DNA from 3 places in the Marilutibacter alkalisoli genome. Region 2 is predicted to be linked to each of the others. Evidence: predicted binding sites of a transcription regulator. Region 2 holds the regulator's gene; each other region holds the start of a gene.
The links. Region 2 encodes HrcA, which represses chaperone genes, less so after heat shock. Its sites were predicted from a motif close to TTNGCACTCNNNNNNNNNGAGTGCNAA; they were not measured.
Positions count from the first base shown of each region.

Region 1 (5,662 bases), 1.2 Mb from region 2:
CCAGTCCGCCGCCGAGGATCACGGCATCGGGTTGCTCGGGCATCGCGTCGTCCTTGTGGGGCTGCGTGCACCGATTGAATCAGATCGGTGCGTGGCACGCCGTGAAAACAGCGTATCAGGCCAGGCCTGGGCCCTGGCTCGGGCCGTCGCCGGGGTCGTGGATCAGCGGCCGGCTGCGATGCGCCTGGGCGTAGCGCGACCAGATCCGGCCGTAGCGCCACACCCGGCCGACCACGTGCGCGGTGATCCGGTAGGGGTCGGAGAGCAACTGTCTTGTGATCACCTCATTTGAGGCGCCTCGACCAATGCATCGCGCATCCGCGCATTGAGGATGACCAGGGGTTTGCGCATGGCGGCGACGATGGCGACTTTAGCTGCCTTGCCGCGTGTACGAAGGGCTTGGTAGAAGTCGCGCAGTCTGGGCTCATATCGGATCGCCGTCAGCATGCTCATGTAAAGCACGGCGCGAATCTCATGACGATCGCCCCAGACATGGCGCCGGCCCCGCATCAGGCCGCTATCCCGGGCCAGCGGGGCAACGCCGATCAGCTTGGCGATCGCCTTGCCATCGAGCCGCCCCAGTTCGGGGAGTTGGCAAGCCAAGGCGGAAGGCATGCGCGAGGAGGACACGCGCTTCTTCGGGTTGCGGCGCGAATGCGGCCTGCACTTCGACGACGACGCCGGCGTCGCCGCTTGACCGCGCACGGCAGCGTCCGCGCGCCACCTAAGGTAACGTTCACGCATACCCGCCCGTGAGCGCTATCGATGCCGCCCAGCCGCCGCACCGCCACGCTGTTGTCACTGCTGTTCGCATGGCCCGCCCTCGCCGGCCAGCCGGAACGCATCCGCCTGCAGTCGCCGGAAGCGGTGCTGGAGGTCACGCCTGCGCTAGGTGGCCGCGTGCTGCACTTCGCGGCGCCCGGCGCCCCCAACCTGTTGAAGGTGGGGGCCGAAGTCGATGCACGACCGTATCCGGAGGTCAGCGCGCACGCGGACGACATCGGCCACCTCGGGCACGACGTCTGGCTCGGCCCGCAGAGCGAGTGGTGGACCGACCAGTCCGTGAATACGGAACGACGTGACGCGCGCGCGCCCTGGCCACCCGACCCGTTCCTCTCGTTCGCAGTCACCCGCGTGCTCGAGCAGAACGCAGACAAGCTGGTGCTGGACGGTATCGACAGCCCGGTCAGTGGCGTCCGGCTAAGCAAGTCGTTCGAACTCGACTCCAAGGACCCGGCTACGGTGGTGCTGCATGTGGTGGCGCGCAACATCCACGACCGGCCGATCTCTCGCGACCTGTGGTTCAACACCCGCGCCAGTGCGGCGATGCGGGTCTACGTGCCGGTCGCCGGCGCGGGCGACGTCCGCATCGAGTCACACGAGCGCATGGCGCCACCGGCCTGGCGGATCGAAGGCGGCCTGTTCTCGCTGTTGTCGCCGCCGTTGCCCGAGGACCTTGATACCCGGCGCGGCAAGGTCTTCCTGCAGCCATCCACGGGCTGGATGGCCGGCTTCTTCGCCGGTCAGGCCTTGGTCATCCGCTTCGACCACCACCCGGTCGAGCGCATCCACGCAGAGCACGGCCAGGTCGAACTGTACGTCGAACACGGCGACGATCCAGCGGCCGGCCTGCTGGAACTCGAAGTCCATGCGCCGTATCGCACGCTGGCCGCGGGCGAAACCATGGTCGCGTCGGAACGCTGGAGCGTGTTGCGCTACGACGGCGACGACGATCCGGCCGCGCATGCCGCGTTCCTGTGCACGGTCGCGGCGCCTCGCCTGCGCGCGCCCGAACTGTGTCCAGCCGCGGGCGACGCCGACGCGGTCGCACCATGATCGGCTGGCCCAGTTCGCGCCACGTCGGAGGCGCCGGCCAATCGGCTTCGAGGTTGCCTTCGAGGTTGCGGCGCAGATCGCGGCGGTCGATCTGTGGCGCGATGCCGTGCAGCAACGCCAGCGCTTAGTCGCGCAACACAAGGCCGCGCGGCACCACCGCCCAGGTGATGCATTCGGGAATCTGCGACGGTGCCTCCAGGATGCACAGATCGTCATCCTCGCGCACGCCAACCGCCATTTCCGCCAATAGCCCGGCACCCATTGACCCTGGCCGGCGGGACCAGCGCCGCTGGCCTGGCGATCAAGTAGCGCCAGTCGGGGCGGCGCGTCTGTCGGTCAATGGTGCGCGGGTGGGTAGGAAAATGCCGCGGGATGCGACGTGGCGGGCGCGCAAAGAAAAACCCCGCCTCGCGGCGGGGTTTTCTTGTTTCGGTATTGCCTGGGAGCCGGATCAGAAGCCCATGCCGCCCATGTCGCCCATGCCGCCGCCCGGCGGCATCGCCGGCTCGTCCTTCTTCGGCAGCTCGGCGACCATCGCCTCGGTGGTGATCATCAGCCCGGCGATCGACGCGGCGTTCTGCAGCGCGGTGCGGGTGACCTTGGTCGGGTCCAGGATGCCCAGCTCGAGCATGTCGCCGAACTCGCCGGTCGCGGCGTTGTAGCCGAAGCTGCCCTTGCCTTCCTTCACCTTGTTGACGATGACCGACGGCTCTTCGCCGGCATTGGTCACGATCTCGCGCAGCGGGGCTTCCATCGCACGCAGGGCGATGGTGATGCCGTGGTTCTGGTCCTCGTTGTCACCCTTCAGGGCGCCGACGGCGGCCAGTGCGCGGATCAGGGCGACGCCGCCACCCGGCACGATGCCTTCCTCGACCGCCGCACGGGTCGCGTGCAGGGCGTCTTCGACGCGCGCCTTCTTCTCCTTCATCTCGATCTCGGTCGAAGCGCCGACCTTGATCACCGCCACGCCGCCGGCCAGCTTGGCCACGCGCTCCTGCAGCTTCTCGCGGTCGTAGTCCGAGGAGGTCTCCTCGATCTGCGCCTTGATCTGCTTGATGCGCGCCTCGATGCCGCCGGTCTCGCCGGCGCCGTCGATGATGGTGGTGTTCTCCTTGCTGATCTGCACCTTCTTGGCACGGCCGAGGTCGTTGATGGTGGCCTTCTCCAGCTGCAGGCCGACTTCCTCGGAGATCACGGTGCCGCCGGTGAGGATCGCCATGTCCTCCAGCATCGCCTTGCGACGGTCGCCGAAGCCCGGGGCCTTGACCGCGCAGACCTTGACGATGCCGCGGATGGTGTTGACCACCAGGGTCGCCAGCGCCTCGCCCTCGATGTCCTCGGCGATGATCAGCAGCGGCTTGCCGGCCTTGGCCACGCCCTCGAGGACGGGCAGCAGGTCGCGCACGTTGGAGATCTTCTTGTCGTGCAGCAGGATGTACGGGTCGTCCAGCTCGGCCTGCATCGACTGCTGGTTGTTGATGAAGTACGGCGACAGATAGCCGCGGTCGAACTGCATGCCCTCGACCACGTCGAGCTCGTTCTCCAGGCCCGAACCGTCCTCGACGGTGATCACGCCTTCCTTGCCGACCTTGTCCATCGCCTGGGCGATCAGGTCGCCGATGTTGGCATCGGAGTTGGCGGAGATGGCGCCGACCTGGGCGATCTCCTTGCTGGTCGACGACGGCTTGCTGAGCTTCTTGAGCTCATCGACGGCGCCGATCACGGCCTTGTCGATGCCGCGCTTGAGGTCCATCGGGTTCATGCCGGCGGCGACCGCCTTCATGCCCTCGCGGATCAGCGCCTGGGCCAGCACGGTCGCGGTGGTGGTGCCGTCACCGGCGTTGTCGGAGGTCTTGGAAGCGACTTCCTTCACCATCTGCGCGCCCATGTTCTCGAACTTGTCCTGCAGTTCGATTTCCTTGGCGACGGAGACGCCGTCCTTGGTGATGGTCGGGGCGCCGAAGCTCTTGTCGAGCACGACGTTGCGGCCCTTCGGGCCGAGGGTGGCCTTGACGGCGTTGGCGAGCGTGTTGACGCCGCGCAGCATCTTGGCACGCGCGTCTTCACCGAAGCGGATTTCCTTGGCAGCCATTGCGGATTACCTCAAAAAGAATTCGAAAGTTGTCGGAACGTGGATGGGAGTGACGCGCGATCAGCCGAGCACCGCGAAGATGTCGTCTTCCTTCACCACCAGGTACTCGGTGCCATCGAGCTTGACCTCGGTGCCGCTGTACTTGCCGAACAGCACCTTGTCGCCGGCCTTGACCTTCGGCGCACGCACGTTGCCGTTGTCGAGCACCTTGCCCTCGCCGACGGCGACGACCTCACCCTTGATCGGCTTCTCGGTGGCCGAGTCCGGAATCACGATGCCGCCGGCGGACATCTTTTCTTCTTCCATGCGCTTGATGACCACGCGGTCGTAGAGCGGCTTGATGTTCATGAGAACCTCACGCAAGTGATTGATTGTGGAGTGGAATTTGAAGGATTTTAGCAGTCGCCCCATGCGAGTGCCAAAGGCGGGGCGAACAGCGCCCGGCAAGCCGGGACTGCGACAAGATGGGGCGGGCCGAGGGGCTTTCAAGGGCCGGAAGGGAAAAAGTCCGCTCCGGACAAAGCGCTCTGGATGGAACATAGAGAAAGAGCGCGTCCCCGAAGTGACGCGCTCTTTCATGGTGCGGGGTCGGCCGTTCCTGGCATGCGCGTCCTGCGTCCCCCCTGACCAGACATCAGTGTCGATGCCGGCCCTCCGTGTCGGCCTGGGTCAATAATGCGCGGAACGCGTCGCATTTACTATGTCGACCACTCCCGAAAAAGGTAAATAATGGTAGCCTCTCCATGCCTGCCAGCAATGCAACTTATTGGTTTATTTGAAATCGAGCCTGGAAAGGCTACTACTGGTAGACAGATGATGGATATTATCGATCTCTAGGCGACTACAGGTATCCACAGCCTGATTCAGACCCGCCCCCCCTGCCGAGGTGCGCCGATGACCCTGCAACAACGCATCCGCCTGGCCCGTCGCCACGCCGGACTATCCCAGGCCGCCGTGGCTCGTGCCGTCGGCGTACAACGCAGCGCCGTCAGTCACTGGGAGGCCATGCTTGGCAAATCGCCCAGCACCGGCCACATGCGCGAACTGGCCCTGGTCACCCAGGTGCAGTTCGAGTGGCTGGCGACCGGGCGCGGCCGGATGACCCTGTCCGATGAGGTGGCGATGGATTCGGTGGCCGCTGCCGATGCACTGCTGGTCGACGACCCGCTCGAACTGCGCCTGCTGAACGCCTTCCGCCAGACGCCGGCACTGGCACGCGCGCCTCTGGTGGAGATCGCCGAACAGCTGGGGGTCCAGCGCGCCGGTCGCCTGCGTGGCAACGAGGGCCGCATTCCGGGAACCGACCGGCCGGGGTGAATCGCATCCGTTGAAGCGGCGCACGACAACAGGTCACAAAGCGTGGTTAGACTGCGACCTTCATCGCCATGAAGGGAGTCGACCCGATGAACCGCAGCGCCCTGCTCCGCAATGCCCTGCTCAGCAGCACCCTGTTGCTCGCCACAGCACTCGTGCCCGCGTCCGCGCTGGCCGAGGTGTTCATCAATGAGATCCACTACGACAACGACGGCGCCGATACCGGCGAAGGGATCGAGGTCGTCGCCACCGCAGGCGAGAGCCTGTCCGGCTACCGGATCTACCGCTACAACGGCAGTTCGCCCTCGGCCGCCAAGGTCTATGGCAACGATCCGCTGCCGGCCGGCAGCACGATCGCCTGCGGCGGCAACGTGCGTATCGCCGTGCTCGCCTATCCGAGCAACGGCCTGCAGAACGGTC
Region 1 covers NZ_CP041242.1:537,127-542,788, reverse strand. The annotation lists gene FKV23_RS02390 (NAD(P)/FAD-dependent oxidoreductase) at 1-43, opposite strand, end outside; gene FKV23_RS17085 (hypothetical protein) at 116-268, opposite strand; partial or broken gene FKV23_RS02385 (transposase) at 280-603, opposite strand; gene FKV23_RS02380 (DUF4380 domain-containing protein) at 766-1,836, shown strand; partial or broken gene FKV23_RS17440 (CysB family transcriptional regulator) at 1,835-2,098, opposite strand; gene groL (chaperonin GroEL) at 2,288-3,928, opposite strand; gene groES (co-chaperone GroES) at 3,989-4,276, opposite strand; gene FKV23_RS02365 (helix-turn-helix transcriptional regulator) at 4,823-5,245, shown strand; gene FKV23_RS02360 (endonuclease) at 5,332-5,662, shown strand, end outside.
Region 1: a site for HrcA is predicted at 4,324-4,350, ahead of groES (co-chaperone GroES). Genes of this name have one in related genera too.

Region 2 (5,662 bases):
CTGCATCGGCCGTGGCACCGGCGTCGCCCGGCTGGGCCTGGGCGGCCGCGAACAACGCCTGTGCCGCTTCCTCCAGCGCCTTCGACTTGGCCTCGATCTGGGCCTTGTCGTCGCCCTTCATCGCGGTCTCGACCTCGGCGATGGCGGCCTCGGCCCGGGCGATCGCCTCGCCCGGCAGCTTGTCGCCATGCTCCTTGATCGTGTTGCGGGCCGCGTGGATCAGGCCGTCGGCCTGGTTGCGGGCCTGCACTAGTTCGTGGAACTTCTGGTCCTCTTCGCGGTTGGCTTCCGCGTCGGCGACCATCTTCGCGATCTCGTCCTCGGACAGGCCCGAACCGGCCTTGATCTCGACCTTCTGCTCCTTGCCGGTCTTCTTGTCCTTGGCGGTCACGTGGACGATGCCGTTGGCGTCGATGTCGAACGACACCTCGATCTGAGGCATGCCGCGCGGCGCGGTGTCGATGCCGGTCAGGTCGAAGCGGGCCAGCGACTTGTTGTAGCGGGCCTGCTCGCGCTCGCCCTGCAGCACGTGCACGGTAACGGCGGACTGGTTGTCCTCGGCGGTGGAGAACGTCTGCGAAGCCTTGGTCGGCACCGTGGTGTTCTTCTCGATGATCTTGGTGAACACGCCGCCCAGGGTCTCGATGCCCAGGCTCAGCGGAGTCACGTCGAGCAGCAGCACGTCCTTGACGTCGCCGGCCAGCACGCCGCCCTGGATCGCGGCGCCCAGCGCCACGGCCTCGTCGGGGTTGACGTCCTTGCGCGGCTCCTTGCCGAAGAAGTCGGCCACGGCCTGCTGGACCTTCGGCATGCGGGTCTGGCCACCGACCAGGATCACCTCGGAGACGTCGCTGGCGCGCAGGCCGGCGTCGTTGAGCGCGGTGCGGCACGGCTCGATGGTCTTCTTGACCAGGTCCTCGACCAGCGATTCCAGCTTGGCCCGGGTCAGCTTGATGTTGAGGTGCTTCGGACCGGAAGCGTCGGCGGTCACGTACGGCAGGTTGACCTCGGTCTGCTGGCTCGACGACAGCTCGATCTTGGCACGCTCGGCCGCGTCCTTCAGGCGCTGCAGGGCCAGCGGATCCTTGCGCAGGTCGATGCCCTGGTCCTTGTTGAACTCGTCGACCAGGTAATCGATGACGCGCTTGTCGAAGTCCTCGCCGCCGAGGAAGGTGTCGCCGTTGGTGGCCAGCACCTCGACCTGCATCTCCCCGTCGACCGAGGCGATCTCGATTATCGACACGTCGAAGGTGCCGCCGCCGAGATCGTAGACCGCGACCTTGCGGTCGCCGCCCTTCTTGTCCATGCCGTAGGCCAGCGCGGCCGCGGTCGGCTCGTTGATGATGCGCTTGACGTCGAGGCCTGCGATCTTGCCGGCATCCTTGGTGGCCTGGCGCTGGCTGTCGTTGAAGTACGCCGGCACGGTGATGACCGCTTCGGTGACGGACTCGCCCAGGTAGGCCTCGGCGGTCTTCTTCATCTTGGCCAGCACTTCGGCCGAAATCTGCTGCGGCGCCATCTTCTTGCCGTCGACGGCCTGCACCCAGGCGTCGCCGTTGTCGTGCTGGACGATGCCGTAGGGGACCAGGTCGATGTCCTTCTGCACTTCGGCGTCGGTGAACTTGCGGCCGATCAGGCGCTTCACCGCGTAGAAGGTGTTCTTGGGGTTGGTGACGGCCTGGCGCTTGGCCGAGGCGCCGACCAGGACCTCGTTGTCCTTGGTATAGGCGACGATCGACGGAGTCGTGCGATCGCCTTCGGCATTCTCGATGACGCGGGCCTTGCCGCCCTCCATGATCGCCACGCACGAATTGGTCGTGCCAAGGTCGATACCGATGATCTTGCCCATGGTGGTGTTCCTCTCGTATCTCTGGATTCAGGGGCGCCTGCGACGCCGATGTCTGCTATCTGGGGTTTACTCCCTTCCCTTCAAGGGGAAGGACGCGGGTGTGGCCACGGTTTTCAGTCGTGTCTGGCCACCACCACCAGTGCCGGGCGCAACAGACGGTCGTTGAGCAGCCAGCCCTTCTGGTAGACCTGCACCACGTGGCCAGGGGGATGCCCGGCGCTCTCGACCATGCTCATGGCCTGGTGGTGGTCCGGATTGAACGGCTGACCTGCCGGGTCCACGGCCATCAGGCCATTGTCGCCGGCGACCTTGAGCAGTTGCTTCAGGGTCAGCTCCATGCCTTCGCGCAGATGGGCGGCGGTGTCGCTCTCCACCTTCAGGCCGGCTTCGAGGCTGTCGATCACCGGCAGCAACTCGCCGAGCAGGCGCTCATTGGCGAACTTGCGGGCGGTGTCGAGCTCGCGGGCCATGCGTTTGCGCTGGTTGTCCAGCTCGGCGTGCTCGCGCAGTACCTCTTCGCGAAGCGCGGCCAGTTCGGCCTGGGCGGCTTCAAGCTCGATGCTGAGCCGGTCCCGCTCATCGTTGTCGACGGCCGTAGCGGCCGTGCCCTGTGTGTTCTCGTTCTCGTCCTGCTGTGATGCTGTGGTCATGGGGTTGGCTCTGTCCCTGCGCTCGGGTGCAAATGGAGGCGATGGCGGGCGTGACGCCCGCGACAGGGCCAGCAATGGGGACGGGGATGCCGGATTCAACCCGTCGGACGGTCAGGGGCCGGCTGGGGGGAGCTCGAGCACGAGTGTCAGCTCTCGGCCTTCAAGGCATCGCCAAGCACGTCGGCCGCGGCCTGGACCACCGGGATCACCCGCTCGTAGGCCATGCGGCTCGGGCCGATCACGCCGAGTACGCCCAGCACCTGCCCGGCTGCGCCGTAGGGCGCGGTCACCAGCGACATGCCCTCCAGTGGCGCCAGGCCGGTTTCCTCGCCGATGAAGATGCGTACACCCGGCGCCTGGATGGTCCGTTCGAGCAGCTGCAGGATCTCGCGCTTGCGGGCGAAGGCCTCGAACAGTTCTCGCAGGCGGTCGAGGTCGGCGAGGTCCTGTACCCCCATCAGCCGGGTCTGTCCGGCCAGCACCATGTCGTCCTGGCCCGGCACCAGCACCTGCTCGGCCAGCTCCATCGAACTCGCCAGCAGGCTTTCCATCTCGCTGCGGGCGGTCTTGAGCTCGCGGAGCAGGGTCCGGCGGATGTCGCTCATCGCACGCCCCGCGAACTGACTGTTCAGGTAGTTGGCGACCTGCTCCAGTTCGCCGGCGTCGAACGGCCGCCGGGTCTGGATGATCCGGTTCTGCACCTCGTTGTCGGCGAACACCAGGATCGCCAGCACCCGCTGGGCGTCGAGCGGCACGAAGTCGATGCGCCGGAACGCGAACTGTTCGCGCCGTGGCAGACTGACCACGCCGACGAAATGGGTCATCGCCGAGAGCAGCTCGGAGGCGTTGCCGAGCAGGGCCTGGGTACCCGATCCGGCCGGCAGCTCGCCGCGCAGGCGGGCGAGTTCCCCTTCCGGCAGCGGTCTGAGCTGCAGCAGCGAGTCCACGAACAACCGGTAGCCCTGCGCGGTCGGTATCCGCCCTGCGGAAGTGTGCGGAGCACTGAGCAGGCCCGCCTCCTCCAGGTCGGAAAGAATGTTGCGGATCGTCGCCGGACTGACCGCCAACCCGGAGTGGCGGGCCAGGGTCTGCGAACCGACCGGTTCGCCATCGCGGATGTAGCGGCCTATCAAGGTTCGCAGCAGGTGCCGCGCCCGCGGATCGAGGTCGTCGGTATGGGCGTGGCTTCGGGACATGCTGTCGGTATAAGCGGCCGGAGGGGCGGACGCAAGGCTCGAGCGGTTCCGGCCGCCAATTCTCGGTTCGTGAGCCGGGCTGCCCTCAGGCTGACAACCGACTGCCGACAACCATTAAACTCCCCGCCCATGCTGACCCATCTGTCCATCAAGCATTTCGCCGTGGTCGACCATGCCGAACTCGAATTCGGCCCGGGCATGACCGTGATCTCGGGCGAAACCGGCGCCGGCAAGTCGCTGCTGGTGGATGCACTGGGCCTGGTTTCGGGCATGCGTGCCGACAGCGGCGTGGTCCGGCACGGCGCCGGCCGGGCCGAACTGGCGGCCGAATTCAGCCTGGAAGACGCGCCCCAGGCACGGACATGGCTGCATGACAACGAGTTGGACGAGGACGACGGCGGAGCGTGCCAGATCCGCCGGGTGATCCGCGCCGATGGCGGCTCCCGCGCCTGGATCAACGGCCGCCCGGCTACCGTAGGACAACTGCTCGAGTTGTCCGGCCTGCTGGTCGAGATCCACGGTCAGCATGAACAGCAGGCCCTGCTCACCCGCACCAGCCAGCTCGCCCTGCTCGACGCCTTCGGGCGTACCGGGGAAGAACGCCAGGCCGTGGCCGCGGCCGCGCGACACTGGAGTGCGCTGCTCGACGAACGCGAGGCGCTGTCTTCCCAAGGCGATGTCTCCGACCGCATCGAATGGCTGGAACACCAGTTCGCCGAACTCGAGCGTGAAACGCTGGAACCGGCTGCGATCGAGCAACTGGGCACCGATCACCGCCGCCACGCCCACGCCGCCGACCTGATTGCCACCTGCGACGGCGCCCTCGCCCAGCTTGGCGGCGACGAGATGCCTTCGCTGTCCGGCACCCTGCAACAGGTCCGCGGCCAGCTCCAGCGCATGCAGGAACACGAACCGCGGCTGGGCGAGGTCGACGGCATGCTCGACGCCGCCGCAATCCAGATCGACGAAGCGCTGACCCTGCTAGACCGCATCCGCAGCGACCTCGACATCGACCCCGACGCCTTCGAAGCCGCCGAACAACGGCTTGGCCGCCTGCACGAACTGGCCCGCAAACACCGGGTCACGCCGGATCAGTTGCTGGCCCGGCGCGAGGCCCTCGCCGAGGAACTGGTCGGCCTGCGCGGCGCCGGCGAACGCCTGCAGATGCTCGATACCGAGATCGACAATGCGCGGCAGGCCTGGCGCCAGGCCGCCGATGCACTCGGTGCGCGCCGGCGCGAAGCCGCGGGCAGGCTGTCGACCGACACCACTGCACTGATTGCCGAGCTGGGCATGGGCGGTGGACGCTTCGAGATCGCCATCGAGCCGATCGACGACGACCGCCCCGATCCGCAGGGCGGCGAGCGCATCGAATTCCTGGTGGCCGCCAATCCCGGCCAGCCGGCACGTCCTCTGCGCAAGGTCGCCTCCGGCGGCGAACTGTCGCGCGTATCGCTGGCGATCGAAGTCGCCACCCTGGGGCTGGATGCGGTACCGACGATGGTCTTCGACGAGGTCGACTCCGGCATCGGCGGCGCAGTCGCCGACATCGTCGGCCGCAAACTGCGCACCCTCGGCGAACGGCGACAGGTGCTGTGCGTGACCCACCTGCCCCAGGTCGCGGCCCAGGGCCACGCCCACTACCGGGTCAGCAAGGCCTCAGCCGACGGCATCACCCAGAGCGAAGTGCGGCAGCTGGATGCCGGCGAGCGCCGGGAGGAACTGGCGCGCATGCTCGGCGGCGCCGAGCTGACCCGCGAGGCACGCGCGGCAGCGAAGCGGCTGCTGGCCGACGTCGGCTGAGGGCTGTGCAAGAACGCCCCCGGGGTGCGACTACGCTGTGGTCGCGGCCGCCGACTTATTTTTTCTTGCGGACGTACAACACCAGCGAGTGTTCTTCGATCTCGTAGCCGTGCTTGGCAGCGACCCTGCGTTGCAGCTCTTCGATCTCCTCGCTTTCGAACTCG
Region 2 covers NZ_CP041242.1:1,783,308-1,788,969, reverse strand. The annotation lists gene dnaK (molecular chaperone DnaK) at 1-1,849, opposite strand, end outside; gene grpE (nucleotide exchange factor GrpE) at 1,963-2,499, opposite strand; gene hrcA (heat-inducible transcriptional repressor HrcA) at 2,646-3,695, opposite strand; gene recN (DNA repair protein RecN) at 3,825-5,498, shown strand; gene fur (ferric iron uptake transcriptional regulator) at 5,554-5,662, opposite strand, start outside.

Region 3 (5,662 bases), 1.7 Mb from region 2:
GTCGAAGCCGGCCCGCGGGTGCTGGCCTCGTTCCCGGAATCGTTGTCGGAAAAAGCCCGCCGCCAACTGGAAAGCCTCGGCGTGGAAGTCATGACCGGCCGCGCGGTCGAGGATATCGACGCCGACGGTTACACCCTGGGCAGGAGCGGGCCTGGCAGCGACAGCAACCGCGACCGCGAACGTGTCGCCGCGCGCACGGTGCTGTGGGCGGCGGGCGTGGCTGCCTCGCCGCTCGGCGCCCTGCTCGATGCGCCGCGTGATCGTGCCGGCCGGGTGCAGGTCGAAGCCGATCTCAGCGTGCCCGGCCACCCTGACGTGTTCGTCGCCGGCGACCTCGCCAGCGTTCAGCAGAACGGCAAGCCAGTGCCCGGGGTCGCCCCCGCCGCCAAGCAGATGGGCGCCTGCGTCGCCAAGGCGATCCGTGCCCGCATCGCCGGCCAGAAGGCGCCTGCGTTCCGCTACCGCGACATGGGCAACCTCGCCACCATCGGCCGCATGGCCGCGGTGGTCGACCTGCACGGCGTCAAGCTCTCGGGCCTTGTCGCCTGGTGGTTCTGGCTATGGGTGCACGTGCTGTTCCTGATCGGCTTTCGCAACCGCCTGGTCGTGCTGATCAACTGGGCCTGGGCGTACTGGAGCTACCAGCGGCACGCGCGGATCATCTTCGGTCGTCCGGACTCTGTCGACGCCTCGCCACCAGACTGAAGCCGGAAACGACGACGGCCCCAGAGGGGCCGTCGTGCGGTTGCGGACCGAGGCGCGCCTACGCCACGAACAGTGCGCGCATCTTCTTCAGCGCGTTGGCCTCGATCTGGCGGATACGCTCGGCGGAGACGCCGTACTCGTCGGCCAGTTCCTGCAGGGTGACCTTGTTGTCGCCATCGAGCCAGCGGCGGCTGACGATGTCACGCGAGCGCTCGTCCAGGCCGGCCATGCCCTCGCGCAGGAGCTCGAGCTGGTTGTCTTCCTCGTCCTCGCGCTCGTACAGCTGCGACGGGTCTTCCTGGTCGGTGCGCAGGTAGGCCGAAGGCGACGGCGGTGCACGGTCGTCATCGTCGGTGGCGGGAGCATCGAAGCCCACATCGCGACCGGACAGGCGCGACTCCATCTCCAGCACCTCGCGCTCGGAGACGTTGAGGTCCTTCGCCACCGCGCTGACCTCGGCGGCGTTCAGCCAGCCCAGGCGCTTCTTGCTCTTGCGCAGGTTGAAGAACAGCTTGCGCTGCGCCTTGGTCGTGGCGACCTTGACGATGCGCCAGTTCTTGAGGATGAACTCGTGCATCTCGGCGCGGATCCAGTGCACCGCGAAGCTGACCAGGCGCACGCCCTGGTCCGGGTCGAAGCGCTTGACCGCCTTCATCAGGCCGATATTGCCTTCCTGGATCAGGTCGCCCAGCGGCAGGCCGTAGCCGTTGTAGCCGCGCGCGACGTGGACCACGAAGCGCAGGTGCGAATGGACCAGATCGCGGGCGGCGTCGAGATCCTCATGGTCGCGGAAGCGGCGCGCGAGGTCCTGCTCGTCCTCCGCGCTCAGCACGGGAATCTGGTAGACCGCTCCGATGTAGGCGTCGAGCGACCCCAGTGCGCTGGGCACCGGCAGGTTGTTGGCGATCAGGGCAGTGGACATGGAGGCTTGGTTCATGGCAGGCATCTTAGCAGTCGCATGCTTGGACTGCTAACCGCGCCGGAGGTTCAATCCATCCCGCCGGTGGAACAAAGGCCCTGTTCAGGTTTTGGCAGGCCGGCTTCCGGTCCACCAGGCCAGTACCTGCCCCGCACTGCGTCGAGCGGAATGCGCTCGAGCAGCCCTGGGCCATACTCGGCCTGGAACGGCAGGTCCTTGCGGTGGACATAGCCGATGTAGCAGTCGCAGCGCGCGTTCGGACAGGCGCGTGCGCGCAGCTGGGTGACGAAGGAGCCGTCATACAGGTTTCCGAGCTGCTCGGGAACGAAGTGGCAACGCTTGACGTCGCCATTGCCGTCGACCGACAGCACGCTCTCCCCTGCCCTGCAGGGCGCTCCGAGGCTCGGGGCGGGCCCGAGGTTATAGCGGAAGTGGGGATCGATCCGCGCCATGCGCTCGACCTCCTCCGGCGTGTAGTAGTCCGGCGAGCGCTCGTCATAGGCGTTGAGCCACAGCGGCACCTGCGGGGGCAGCGCGGTACGCATCGCTTCGATCTCGTCCAGATGCTCGCGCATCGCGACCATGCCGACACTGTGGCGCACCCCGCGACGATACAGTTCGCCGCACCGCCCCAGGAATGCATCGCGTGAGACCTGGCCTGGGTGGTAGGTGCACCACAGTGCCAGGGTGCGCAGGTCGGCTTCGTCGAGCCAGCGCAATCCCACGCAGAGGTTGGTCTGAATCGCGACACGCTGCAGGTGGGGCAGGCGGCTCAGGCGCACCATCGCTTCACGGTAATGGCGGCGGACCAGTCCCTCACCCCAGGGCGTGAACAGGATCGACAACCCGAATCGCTGCCGCTCTGCCCAGGAGACGAACCGTGCCAGGTCGTCGGCATCCCGGCGCAGGGCTTCGCGGCTATCGCGGGTCTTGGCGAACGGGCAGTAATCGCAGTCGTAGTTGCAACTGCTCAGGCGACCACGATAGAGCAAGGTCAGGTGCATGCGGGTCAGCCGACGCGGTAATCGCGCATGAGCTCGGTAACGGACGCGGACACCAGCCACGGTCCGATGGTATCTGAGCGCGCCAGGCCGGCATCGCTGAGCGAAAGCCGCGACGCATCGGCGATGGCCAGCTCCAGATCGATCAGTTCGCGCAGTTGCGGTAGGTCGTCGAGGCAGTCCGAGCCGAAGCGCTGCCGGTAATCCGCGCGGTCGAGGCCTGGCCGGACCAGCAGGGACTGGATCACATAGCGGCGGCGGCGCTCGTCTGCGTCCAACACAATGCCGTAATCCGCGCTCGCGAAGGACGCTTCGTCCCGCGCGAGGTAGTGGTCGAGTATTTCGGCCACCGAACGCCGGCTCACACCGTACTCGCTCGAATAGTGCAGATGCGTGGCGTAGGAGCGCGCGCCGCATCCGATGCCGACCATGCCGTCGCTCTGGCAGCAGTAGGCCGGCCCGCCCGCATCGGGCGCGTGCGGTGCGCGGAACATGCGCATGGAAACCTGGGTATAGCCGGCCGCAAGCAGGTGGTCGCGACCGGCTTCGTACAGTTCGAGACGTCCGTCCAGCGGCTCGGACTGCAGCCGAAATCCGGTCTTGCCGTCCCTGGCGGCGATGCGTCCCAGCCCGGTCACCGGGCGGACATACAGGGGATACAGGTACAGCTCCTCCGGCCGGTGCGCCAGCGCGGTATCGATCGAGGCCAGGAAGCTGGCCACGCTCTGCCCTTCGATGCCGTAGATCAGGTCGAGGTTCAGGGTCGGGAAGGCCAACTCCCGAATCGCCGCGATCGCGCGCTCGACCACCTCGCGCTGCTGCGGCCGGACCAGCGCGCGCACTTCGGCGTCGCTGAAACTCTGCACGCCCATGCTGACCCGATCGATGCCGGCCTCACGGCACGCACGCAGCTTGTCCGTGTCGATCGTTTCGGGCGAGGCCTCGATGCCTGCGGGGATCGCGCGCAGGTCGATCGTGACGTGGCGCTCCACCATTTCGAAGACACGCTGCAGTTGCCCGGCATCGAGATAGGTCGGGGTGCCGCCGCCAAGGGCGAAACGCACGAACCGGTGTTCGCCGAGCGCTGCACCGGTAGCACGCAGCTGCCGTTCCATCTGGGCGAGATAGGCTTCGACCCTGGCCGCGTCGGGCCGGGCCAGGGCGAATAGGTTGCAGAAGCCGCAACGGTAGGAACAGAAGGGCACGTGCAGGTACAGGAACAGCGCGTCGCGGCATTCATCCGCCCACAGCCCGGACAGCGGCGTGGCCGGCTCGAGCGCGCGGTAGGCGGTCTTGTGCGGGTAGGAATACGAATACGCCTGGTAAGGCGGCAGGCGCAGCAGGTCCGCGAGTCGTGGAACGGTCATGGCGAAAGGAAGAAATGCGCGTAGGGCACGGTCATCACCACCTCGTGCGCGAGGCGATGGCCGTGATAGCCGTCTTCGCCATAGGCGGTGCCGTGGTCGGAGCAGGCGATCACGAAAGCGCGGCCGCGCCGGCTCAGTGTCTCCAGCAGCGGGGCCAGCGCCGCATCGACATGGCGGAGCGCCGCGCAGTGACTTTCAAAATCATCGCATTCGGCGTCTTCCAGGTAATGCCGGTTGGGCTGGTGGACGGCGGACACATTGATGAAGAGGAAACAACGCCTGTCATGCAGGTCTTCGCTGCGCAGCCGTTCGCAGGCGAGCGCGACCTGGTTCTCGATGGAGTCCGGCGCGGTCACGCCGAATTCCAGCCGCCAATGGCTTTCGTCGAACAGGGACGGCAACTGCGACCCGAGCGGATTGCGTTTGTTGAAGAAGCCGACGCCACCGATGCAGAGCGTCCAATAGCCCGAACGACTGAACCCGGCGACGATATTGTCGCAGCCGCGGAAGACGTGCGTGTGCGTCGAAGTGGTTTCGCTGCCCTCGAACTCGAGCGCGAACAGGCGCGGATGCGGGCCCGGCCGGGCCGGCGTCGGCAGGAAGCCGGCGAAGAACGCCGCATGCGCGGCATAGGTGAAGCTGCCCGGCGTGTGCCTGCGTTCCCAGCCATCCGGCACCAGGTGTGGCGCCAGCACCGGCAGTTCGCCGCGCTCGAAGCAGCGCTGGGCCGCGTCGAAACGCAGGGTATCCAGGGTGAGCAGCACGACGTCGTGGCGACCGACGACGGCATTCATGTCAGGCATGCCGGTTTCAGGCATGAGCGACCTCGCCGGTCGGGTATATCGCATCGAGCAGGCCAATCCGTGCCTGGTCCTCGTAGGTGGTGCGCCCTTCCCAGCGCAGGTTGGGCAGCAGGTCGCCGAAGCCGTTGGCTTCCAGCACCCAGGTACGCGACTGGCGGACGACGATGTCGAAGCCGATCACGCGGCTGGTCGGAAACGCCGCGGTGGCGCGGATCACGGCATTCTCCAGGCCGGCGATGCCGGCCGGATCCAGGCAGGCGTCGACAGGCATGCGCCGATTACCGAGATGCAGGTTGGTCAGCGGCCCGCGCCCTATACGGGCGACACGCTGGCGGGGGCGGCCATCGAACGCTACGACACGGAGATCGAAATGGGCGCCTTCGGAGCCGGGAACGCGCGGCTTGGGAATCCAGCGCTCCAGGTAGGCGCCCTGCTGCGCAAGTGCATCGACCAGACGAGCGATCTGCGGACTGTCGGTATAGCGACGCTGGCGCAGCGAGTTGAACAGCCGTGTCCGCCCGCAGTCCTCGACGAGTTCCACCGGGCCGGTTGCAATCTCGCGCCCATCACGGTGCCGCCGGTATGCCAGCACGCCGGCACCGGACGAACCGTAGCGGGCCTTGACGAAGACGCTGCCGCAACCGTTCGCACCGAGTCGCCGGCGCAAGTCGTCATAGCCGGCGATGGTGCCGGATAGCGGCGGCACCTCGACACCCGCGGCGATCAGCCGCTGCTGGCAGGCCAGCTTGTCCGCCATCCGCGACAGATCTGCTGGCGGGTTCAGATAGCGCGCATCAACCGGCATCGCCGCCAGTACTTCCGCGAAACCCGCATGCCAGTACTGTTGATGGGCGAGCTCCCCGTGTT
Region 3 covers NZ_CP041242.1:3,474,412-3,480,073, forward strand. The annotation lists gene FKV23_RS15345 (NAD(P)/FAD-dependent oxidoreductase) at 1-705, shown strand, start outside; gene rpoH (RNA polymerase sigma factor RpoH) at 764-1,642, opposite strand; partial or broken gene FKV23_RS15355 (STM4011 family radical SAM protein) at 1,780-2,628, opposite strand; gene FKV23_RS15360 (STM4012 family radical SAM protein) at 2,634-3,992, opposite strand; gene FKV23_RS15365 (STM4013/SEN3800 family hydrolase) at 3,989-4,786, opposite strand; gene FKV23_RS15370 (STM4014 family protein) at 4,803-5,662, opposite strand, start outside.
Region 3: a site for HrcA is predicted at 1,653-1,679, ahead of rpoH (RNA polymerase sigma factor RpoH). Genes of this name have one in related genera too.